2 regions of the Micromonospora sp. WMMD964 genome follow, and region 2 is predicted to be linked to the other one. Evidence: riboswitches for the same ligand, from Rfam matches in the RefSeq annotation. Region 2 holds a riboswitch; the other holds the start of a gene.
The links. Region 2 has a riboswitch for cyclic di-AMP ahead of O7616_RS28745 (hypothetical protein). Riboswitches for the same ligand answer to the same signal wherever they lie in the genome.
Positions count from the first base shown of each region.

Region 1: another riboswitch for cyclic di-AMP. It lies ahead of O7616_RS19065 (transglycosylase family protein); the one in region 2 lies ahead of O7616_RS28745 (hypothetical protein).

Region 1 is NZ_CP120860.1:4,166,212-4,170,392, forward strand. It holds gene htpG (molecular chaperone HtpG) at 1-1,407, shown strand, start outside; cyclic di-AMP (ydaO/yuaA leader) riboswitch at 1,702-1,872, shown strand; gene O7616_RS19065 (transglycosylase family protein) at 1,872-2,537, shown strand; gene O7616_RS19070 (hypothetical protein) at 2,627-2,971, opposite strand; gene dinB (DNA polymerase IV) at 3,096-4,181, opposite strand, start outside.
Region 2 is NZ_CP120860.1:6,323,156-6,327,336, reverse strand. It holds gene O7616_RS28755 (SRPBCC family protein) at 1-120, shown strand, start outside; gene O7616_RS28750 (hypothetical protein) at 778-1,293, opposite strand; gene O7616_RS28745 (hypothetical protein) at 1,413-2,426, opposite strand; cyclic di-AMP (ydaO/yuaA leader) riboswitch at 2,482-2,613, opposite strand; gene O7616_RS28740 (cation diffusion facilitator family transporter) at 2,727-3,644, opposite strand; gene O7616_RS28735 (AAA family ATPase) at 3,750-4,181, opposite strand, start outside.

The DNA.
Region 1 (4,181 bases), 2.2 Mb from region 2:
GCGCCGCAGGGCACCGCCGTGACCCTGCACCTCAAGCCGGCCGACACCGAGGACAACCTGCACGACTACACCGCCGAGTGGACCGTCCGCGACATCGTCAAGCGATACTCCGACTTCATCGCCTGGCCCATCCGGATGACGGTCGAGCGCCCCGGCGCCGACGGTGAGCCCGCCACCAGCGAGGTGCAGACCCTCAACTCGATGAAGGCGCTCTGGGCGCGGCCCCGCGACGAGGTCGACGCCGCCGAGTACAACGAGTTCTACAAGCACGTCAGCCACGACTGGGCCGACCCGCTCGAGGTCGTGCACATGAAGGGCGAGGGCACCTTCGAGTACGAGGCGCTGCTGTTCCTGCCCAGCCACGCCCCACTGGACCTGTTCTCCCCGCAGGGCCGCCGAGGCGTCCAGCTCTACGTCAAGCGCGTCTTCATCATGGACGACTGCGAGGCGCTCGTCCCGACCTACCTGCGCTTCGTCAAGGGCGTGGTCGACGCGCACGACCTGTCGCTGAACATCTCCCGGGAGATCCTCCAGCAGGACCGGCAGATCCAGATCGTCCGCCGCCGCCTGGTCAAGAAGATCCTCGCCACGGTGAAGGACCTGAAGGCCAACCACGCCGAGCGCTACCGCACCTTCTGGACCGAGTTCGGCGCGGTCGTCAAGGAAGGGCTGATCGACGACACCGACAACCGCGACACCCTGCTGGAACTCCTCTCCGTCGCCTCCACCCACGACGCGACCGAGCCCACCGACCTGGCCGGTTACGTCTCGCGGATGAAGGACGGCCAGAGCGACATCTGGTACGCCACCGGCGAGTCCCGGGCCGCCATCGAGAACTCGCCGCACCTGGAGGCGTTCCGGGCCAAGGGTCACGAGGTGCTGCTCCTGACCGACCAGGTCGACGAGGTGTGGGTCGAGCGGGTCGGCGCGTATGACGGCAAGCCCCTGCGCTCCATCGCCAAGGGCGAGATCGACCTGGACACCGACGAGGAGAAGCAGCAGGCCGAGGCCGAGCGTGAGCAGCAGCGGCAGGAGTTCGCCAACCTGCTCGACTGGCTGGGCACGACGCTGACCGACAGCGTCCGGGAGGTGCGGCTGTCGTCCCGACTGACCACCTCACCGGCCTGCGTCGTCGGCGACGCCCACGACCTCACGCCGACGCTGGAGAAGATGTACCGCGCGATGGGGCACGAGGTGCCCCCGACCAAGCGGATCCTGGAGATCAACCCCGGTCACCCGCTGGTCTCCGGGCTGCGCAAGGCCCACGAGCAGGGGAGCGACCCGGCAGCGCTGACCGAGACCGCGGAGCTGCTCTACGGTCTGGCGGTGCTCGCCGAGGGCGGTGAGCTGACCGACCCGGCCCGCTTCACCCGCACGCTCGCCGACCGGCTGGCGCGCACCCTGTAGACGGTCGACCGTCTGGCCAGCGGGCCACCCGATCAGGGGCCCGCCGGCCGGTTCGGCGTACGACGTCGAGATGCGATCACCGACGGACACGTCGAGTCGCTCAACGCGACACCGCGATCTGGCCACGTCGCGAAGCCTGATCGGAACCGGTCCACTGTGCTCTCAGCACAGTGTCCGGCCGGCCGCAACCGCTGCGGACGGCGCCCCGCGTACCCCGGTGAAGAACTTCACAGGGGTTGGGCGATCGTCACCGACCGTGCCTAACGTCGGTCGGGTCCGCCACTGCGGACACCACGGTCGGCAACGCCTAATCCTGCCCCCGGCCGTCGGAACCCAGTCACCCGGGCAGGAGCGGGGGACCCACGTTCCTCGGTGCACGTCACCTCGGGGTGAAGCCGCCACCTGCGGCCGGGCTCCTCGGCCCGAACCCGACAGCTCACCTCGCCGGCGTGGAGGAAGCTCACATGACGTCCGTTCACACGCCCCGTCATCGACGGGTCACCACCCGCCGTCTCGCCGTCGGCACCCTGGCCGTCGGCGCGGTCACCGGTGCTGTCGCCCTCTTCGGCCCGGCCGCCCCGGCGCAGGCCGGAGTCGACTGGGACGCGATCGCCCAGTGCGAGTCCGGCGGCAACTGGAAGATCAATACCGGTAACGGCTACTTCGGTGGCCTGCAGTTCTCGCAGAGCACCTGGGCCGGTTACGGCGGCAAGAAGTACGCCGCCCGTGCCGACCTGGCCACCCGCGGCGAGCAGATCGCCATCGCCGAGAAGGTGCTCGACGGGCAGGGCATCGGCGCCTGGCCGACCTGCGGCAAGAAGGGCGGCTCCTCGGGCGGCTCGGCCACGAAGTCGACCAGGTCGACGGCGAAGTCGACGAAGTCCACCGGAAAGGCGACCACGTCGCCGGACCGGCCGTCGCGCGGCGAGCAGCCGGCGACCCGTGACCACGAGCGCACCGCCGCGCCGACGGGCGGCCGGACGCACCTGGTCGAGCCGGGCGACACCCTGTCGGAGATCGCCGACGCCCACCGGGTGTCCGGCGGCTGGCAGGCGCTGTACGAGCACAACAGGGAGCTGATCGGGGCCGACCCGGGCCTGATCTTCCCTGGTCAGAAGCTCAGCCTCTGACAGTCGGCACACGAACGCTCGGCCGGTGACCCGGCCGAGCGTTCGTGTGTGCGGTGCTGGTCAGCCCGAGTGGCCGGACCTGCCGCGAGTCACGCCGCCGAGGCGGACGCCCGCGGCGCGCGACGCGAGGCCGCGGGTCCGGCGTTGCGACCCCAGCGGGAGGCCGGCGTCGCCTCCGTGCCGGCGTCGAGGCCGTCGATCGTCATCTCGACGGGTTCCGCCGCCCCGCGCGACAGTCGCAGCGAATGCTCTGCGCCCTGCCGGGCGGCGCACGGCCACGCCTGCCCCGCGCACTGGAGGTTGTGGCAGTGACCCTCGTCGTCCGGCTCGTGGGCGTCCAGCACGTCGATCGCCAGTTGCCAGAGCAGCGGGTCGGTCACGTCGTGCGGTCGCTCGGCGCTGCGGCTCGGTCGGTTGCTGGTGTCGTCGGACATCGTGGGTCCCCCCTTGTCAGGCTGTACCCCTCAAGGGTCACCCGTCAGCCGTCGGCTAAACCGCCGACCTGCTGTGATGTGTCTCCGGTCGCAACTCGTCGCACGGACGCCGCACGCAGATCGGTCAATCCGGCAGGAGTGGCATCTCGACGCCGGGCTCCCGACCGAGTAACACCGCACGGGTGAGCGCCGCCGAGCCGAACCGGTCGCGGACCGCGTCGACCGCCGCGTCCAACTCCGCACCCGGGTCGCGGTGGAACGGCAGCTCCGGCTGCACCGGGCTGTCGTCCAGATTGCCCACCGAGACGCCGATCAGCGTGACACCACGACTGTCGATCTCGGGCTGGGCCGCGTGCAGCAACGCGCGTGCGGCGGCGAGCAGCGGGGTCGTGTCCGCTGTCGCCTTGCCGATGGTGTGCGAGCGGGTCGCCCGGCTGTAGTCGCCGAAACGCAACCGCAGCACCACGGTGCGACCGGACCGCCCGGCGGCCCGCATCCGGCGGGTGACCCGGTCGACCAGCCCGGCGAGGATGGCGTCCAGTTCCGTCGGGGCGTGCGGGGTACGGCTCAGCGCGTGCTGGGCGCCCATCGAAGCCCGTCGGCGGCCGACGTGCACCGCGCGTGGGTCACGGTTGTGAGCCAGGGCGTGCAGGTGCCGGCCGGCGCCGGACCCGAGCAGCGACACCAGTGTCGCCTCGCCGAGCCGTGCCACCTCGCCGACGGTACGGATCCGGTGTTCCCGCAGCTTCGCGGAGGTGACCGGGCCGACGCCCCACAACCGCTCGACCGGCAGCGGATGCAGGAACGCCGTCTCGGCGTCGGGTGCGACCACCAGGAGCCCGTCCGGCTTGGCCACCCCGCTGGCCACCTTCGCCAGGAACTTCGTGCGGGCCACACCCACCGTGATCGGAAGGCCGACCCGTTCCCGAACCTCCCGACGCAGCCGCGCGGCGATGTCGGCCGGTGGGCCGACCAGCCGCCGCAGGCCACCCACGTCGAGGAACGCCTCGTCGATGGAGAGCCCCTCGACCAGCGGAGTGGTCTGCCGGAAGATCTCGAAGACCGCGCGGCTCGCCGCCGTGTACGCCGACATCCGCGGCGGCACCACGATCGCGTCCGGACACAGCCGGCGCGCCTGCCGGCCGCCCATCGCGCTGCGGACACCCCGCGCCTTCGCCTCGTAGCTGGCCGCGAGGACCACACCTCCGCC
Region 2 (4,181 bases):
ACCGCGCCGACACCGCTGTTCCGGTACGCGTTCCGCCAGGCCCGTGCCGCCCACCTCGCCCTGGCCACCCGCTTGGGCCCGGCCCTGGAACGCGCCAGCAACCCCCCACCCATCACCTGACTCCGCGCCTGCGCGCCCCGCGCCCCGCGCTCCGCGCCCCCCGCGCCGCGCGCCCCGCGCTCCGCGCGCCCCGCGCTCCGCGCCCGCGCGCCCCGCGCCCCGCGCCTGCGCGCCCCGCGCCTGCGCGCCCCGCGCCTGCGCGCCCCGCGCCCGCGCGCCAAGATCCGAGTAACATCCCGGATGTTGCTGCCTCCGGCGCGTAGGAGACAGCACTATCCCTGATGTTGCGCGGATCTTGAGGACGAAACACCCGGCGCGACCGCCCGGAGCGGATCGGCGAGCCGGCAGCCGTCAAGGTCACGCTCGATCATGGATGTAGTGGCCTGATGGTGCCCAGGAGACCACTGCATCATGGTTGTAGCGCGATCATGGTGCCGTGGGCGCGGTCGGGGCGCGGTCGCGGTCGGGGGTGTGGTTTCGGTCAGGGGGCGCGGTCGCGGCCAGGGGTGTGGCCGCGGTCGGAGGGCGTGGCGGCGGTCGGGGGTGTGGTTCGGTCAGGCGCGTGGTCGCGGTCGCGGTGTGGTCACCGCGGGGCTCCCCGGTGGGCGCGTCGGCGAGGATGTGCAGGCCGCAGGCGTGGGTCGCGGTCACGGCGAGGTCACCGCAGGGGCGTCGGGGCGCGGCCACCCACGCGGCGTGGTCACCGCTGTGGCCTGGTCAGGGCGCCGTGGACGTCGACCTGCGGGCGTTGCTCACGGTGGCTGGTCGGGCGGCCCGCTGCCGTCCCCACGGCTTGTAGGTGGAGAGCACCGTCGCGATGATCATGAGGCTGGTCGACACCGCTGGTGCGATCACCAGGTCGGCGCGGTCCCGCGCGGGCAGGGCGGCGCCCAACGCCCCGGCGTGGCGCAGGTTCGGGGTGAGCAGGAACAGCACCAGCCCGACCATCACCGTGGTGAGCACGAGCTTGACCAGCACCCACCGGTAGCGCAGCAGGCCCCACGGTGTGAGCAGCGCGCTGGCGACGCCGACCAGCCAGACCAGGATGCTCAGTGGCGCGAACAGGACCGTGCCGACCAGCGCGCCGACCGGGTAGAGCAACGCCGGGTCGCCGCCCCGTTGCACGGCGATGCCGAGGGTGAGCAGCACCAGGTCGGTGCCGAGCCAGCCCAGCGAGGTGACCAGGTGCAGGGTGAGCAGCCCCTTGCGGGCGGCCGGTGGGATCCGAGGCATACCGCGATGTTGCCCGCCGACCGCGGCCGGGTCGTCCGACGACCGGCGACATCGGGTGTACGCCCCGCGACGTAGCCGTGGCCGGTGCCCCCGGGCAGGTGGGCACCGGCCACGGGTGGTCAGTAGACGGACAGGTGTACGTGGTTGGTGTGGTCGCTGGACGGGTCGCCGCCCGCCCCGCTGTACGACTTCCACCCGCTGCTGGGCAGCCAGATCTGCCGGTACCAGATCACGTAGAGCACGGCGAGCCGGTCGGCGTTGCGGATGAAGTACGCGGCCAGGTTGTTGCCGTACGTCTTGTCGCCGCCGGTGGCGTCCCCGCCGAAGCCGCCCTTCTGCGCGGCGAAGTCGCAGGCTCGGCCCTTCGGGTGTTCGCCGGAGCCCCCGCTGCGGTGGCAGGAGACGTACCTGGTGAAGCCGGCTGCCTTGGCCTGGTTGAGGGCGTGCAGGGTGCGCGGGGTGATGCAGCCGCTGGCCGGCGTGGGGTCGTCGACGCTGCACGACTCCTTCGGCCAGGAGCCGTCGGAGTTGCGCGGAGCAGCCTTCGCGTTGCTGGTGGAGGTGCCCCGGTTGGAGCCGGTGTCGGCGGTGGTCTGCGGCTTGGGGGCCGTGGCGACGGTCAGGGCCCGCTCGGCCTGCTCCTTGCGCTTGGCCATCACCGCGACCTGCTTGCGCTGTTCGTTGATCTCACCGTCCAGGGCGGCGCGGGTGCGGTTGGCCTGGTCTTTGGTGGTGAGGAGGTCGCGCAGCACCCGGTCCTCGTTGGCGGCCACCGCGTCCAGGGAGGCGGCCCGGTCCATGAAGCCTTCCGGGGTGTTGCTGTTGAGCAGCGCCGAGATCGCGCTGAGTCGCCCGGTGCGGTACGCGACGCCGGCGATCTCGCCGACCTTGCCGCTGCGCTGGTCGAGCTCGACCTCGATGGTCTTCAGTTGGGTGGTGAGCTGCTGCTGCCGCTGCACGGAGGTGTCCAGGGCGCGTTTCGCGTCCAGGTAGCCCTTGCTGGCGGCCTCCAGTTGGGCGCGGAGTGCCGGGGTGCCGCCCTCTTCGTCGGAGTCGGGTGCGGCGGCCCGCTGGCCGGTCGGGGGAGCGGCCGAGGCGGTGCCGGCCGGGAGCGCGACGCCGAGAGCGAGCATCGCGACGATCAGGGCCGCCAGTCGGGCGGCAGGTGGTCGTGCTGGTGCCACTGCGCAGTCCTTCCGTCAGCCGCCGACCGGGTTAGCTGACGGGTTCGGGACGGAAGATCCCTACCGCTGACGCGGATGCACCCCAGGAACGTGGTTCCCCGGTTCGCCCGTGCGGGCGATTAGGCGACGACCACCACCGGCGCCGGGAGGCGCCGCCTGGTGGCGGCCGGGACAGAGCCTACCGGTACCGGTGGGGCCGCTGCAGCGAATGTGACGGACGGTGCGTGCGTCATCACGGTGAATCGACCTTCACCACTCGATGGAGCCGCATTCTCCGGATGCCGCGCCCGGCTCGATCTGCAACGTGGCGTGCTCGATGCGGAAGTCGTCGTGCAGGGCGGTGCGCGCGGCGGTGAGCACCGCGCCGACCTCCGCGCCGGGCTCCATGGTCAGGTGGGCGGAGGCGACGTCCATGCCCGAGGTGAGCGTCCAGACGTGCAGGTCGTGCACCTCGACCACGCCGGGGACCGCGGCCAGCCGGTCGTGCACGGCGGTCACCTGGAGGTGTTCCGGTGCGGCCTGCACCAGGATGCGGATGGCCGCGCGGGCCAGCCGCCAGGTGCGCGGCAGGATGAACACGCCGATGGCGACGGCGACCAGCGGATCGGCCCACCACCAGTCGGTGACGGTGATGAGCACCGCCGCGCCGATCACGCCGACCGAGCCGAGCAGGTCGCCGAGCACCTCCAGGTAGGCGCCCTGGATGTTGATGCTCTCCCGCGCGCCGGCGCGGAGCAGGCCGAACGCGGCGATGTTCGCCAGCAGGCCGAGCACCGCCACCACGAGCATCGGACCGGTGATGACCTCGTGCGGGTCGCCGAAGCGGCGGATCGCCTCGATCACCACGTAGACCGCGACGCCGGAGAGCAGGACGGCGTTGGCCAGCGCGGCGAGCACCTCGAGTCGGTAGAGCCCGAAGGTGCGCTGCGGGTCGCCGGTGGCCCGTCGGGTGGCGGTGATCGCGGCGAGCGCCATGCCGATGCCGAGCACGTCGGTGAACATGTGCCCGGCGTCGGAGAGCAGGGCGAGCGAGCCGGTGTGCAGGGCGGTCACCGCCTCGACCACCATCAGGGTGGCGAGCAGCCCGAACGCCGCCCAGAGTCGCCCCCGGTGCTGGTGCGCGGCATTGGCGACGGACCCGTGGTGGTGGTCATGACCTGCGCCCACGTGAATCACCTTCCGCCGCGATCCGGGATCCGGTCCAATGTATGTTCACATCGCAATGTGTGCAAGTGTCAGGGCGGCGGCTCTCATCGGCCTCATCCGGGCAGGTCAGCCGGTCGGGTCGATGGTGGTGAGTCGCTGGGTGGCCCGGGACAGCGCCACGTACAGGGTGCGTACTCCGGCGCCCGGATCCGCCCTGATCTCGCTCGGAGCGACCAGCACCACCCCGTCGTACTCCATGCCCTTGGCCTCCAGGCTGGTGACCACCTGCAACCTCGGCGCGGCGAGCGCGTCGAGCCAGCCGACGACCTCGTCGCGGCGCGGCACCGGCGTGATCACGCCGACCGTGCCCTCCACCTCGGCCAGCAGGTCGGCGGCCGCCTTCACGGTCGCGGTCTCCAGCCCGGTCGCGGGCACCACCAACTCGACCGGATCGACCCCGCTGGAGCGGACGGCGCTCGGCAGCGGCAGATCCGGGTACAGCCGACGGATCTCCGCCGCCGCCACCGCGAAGATCTCGGAGGAGTTGCGGTAGTTGGT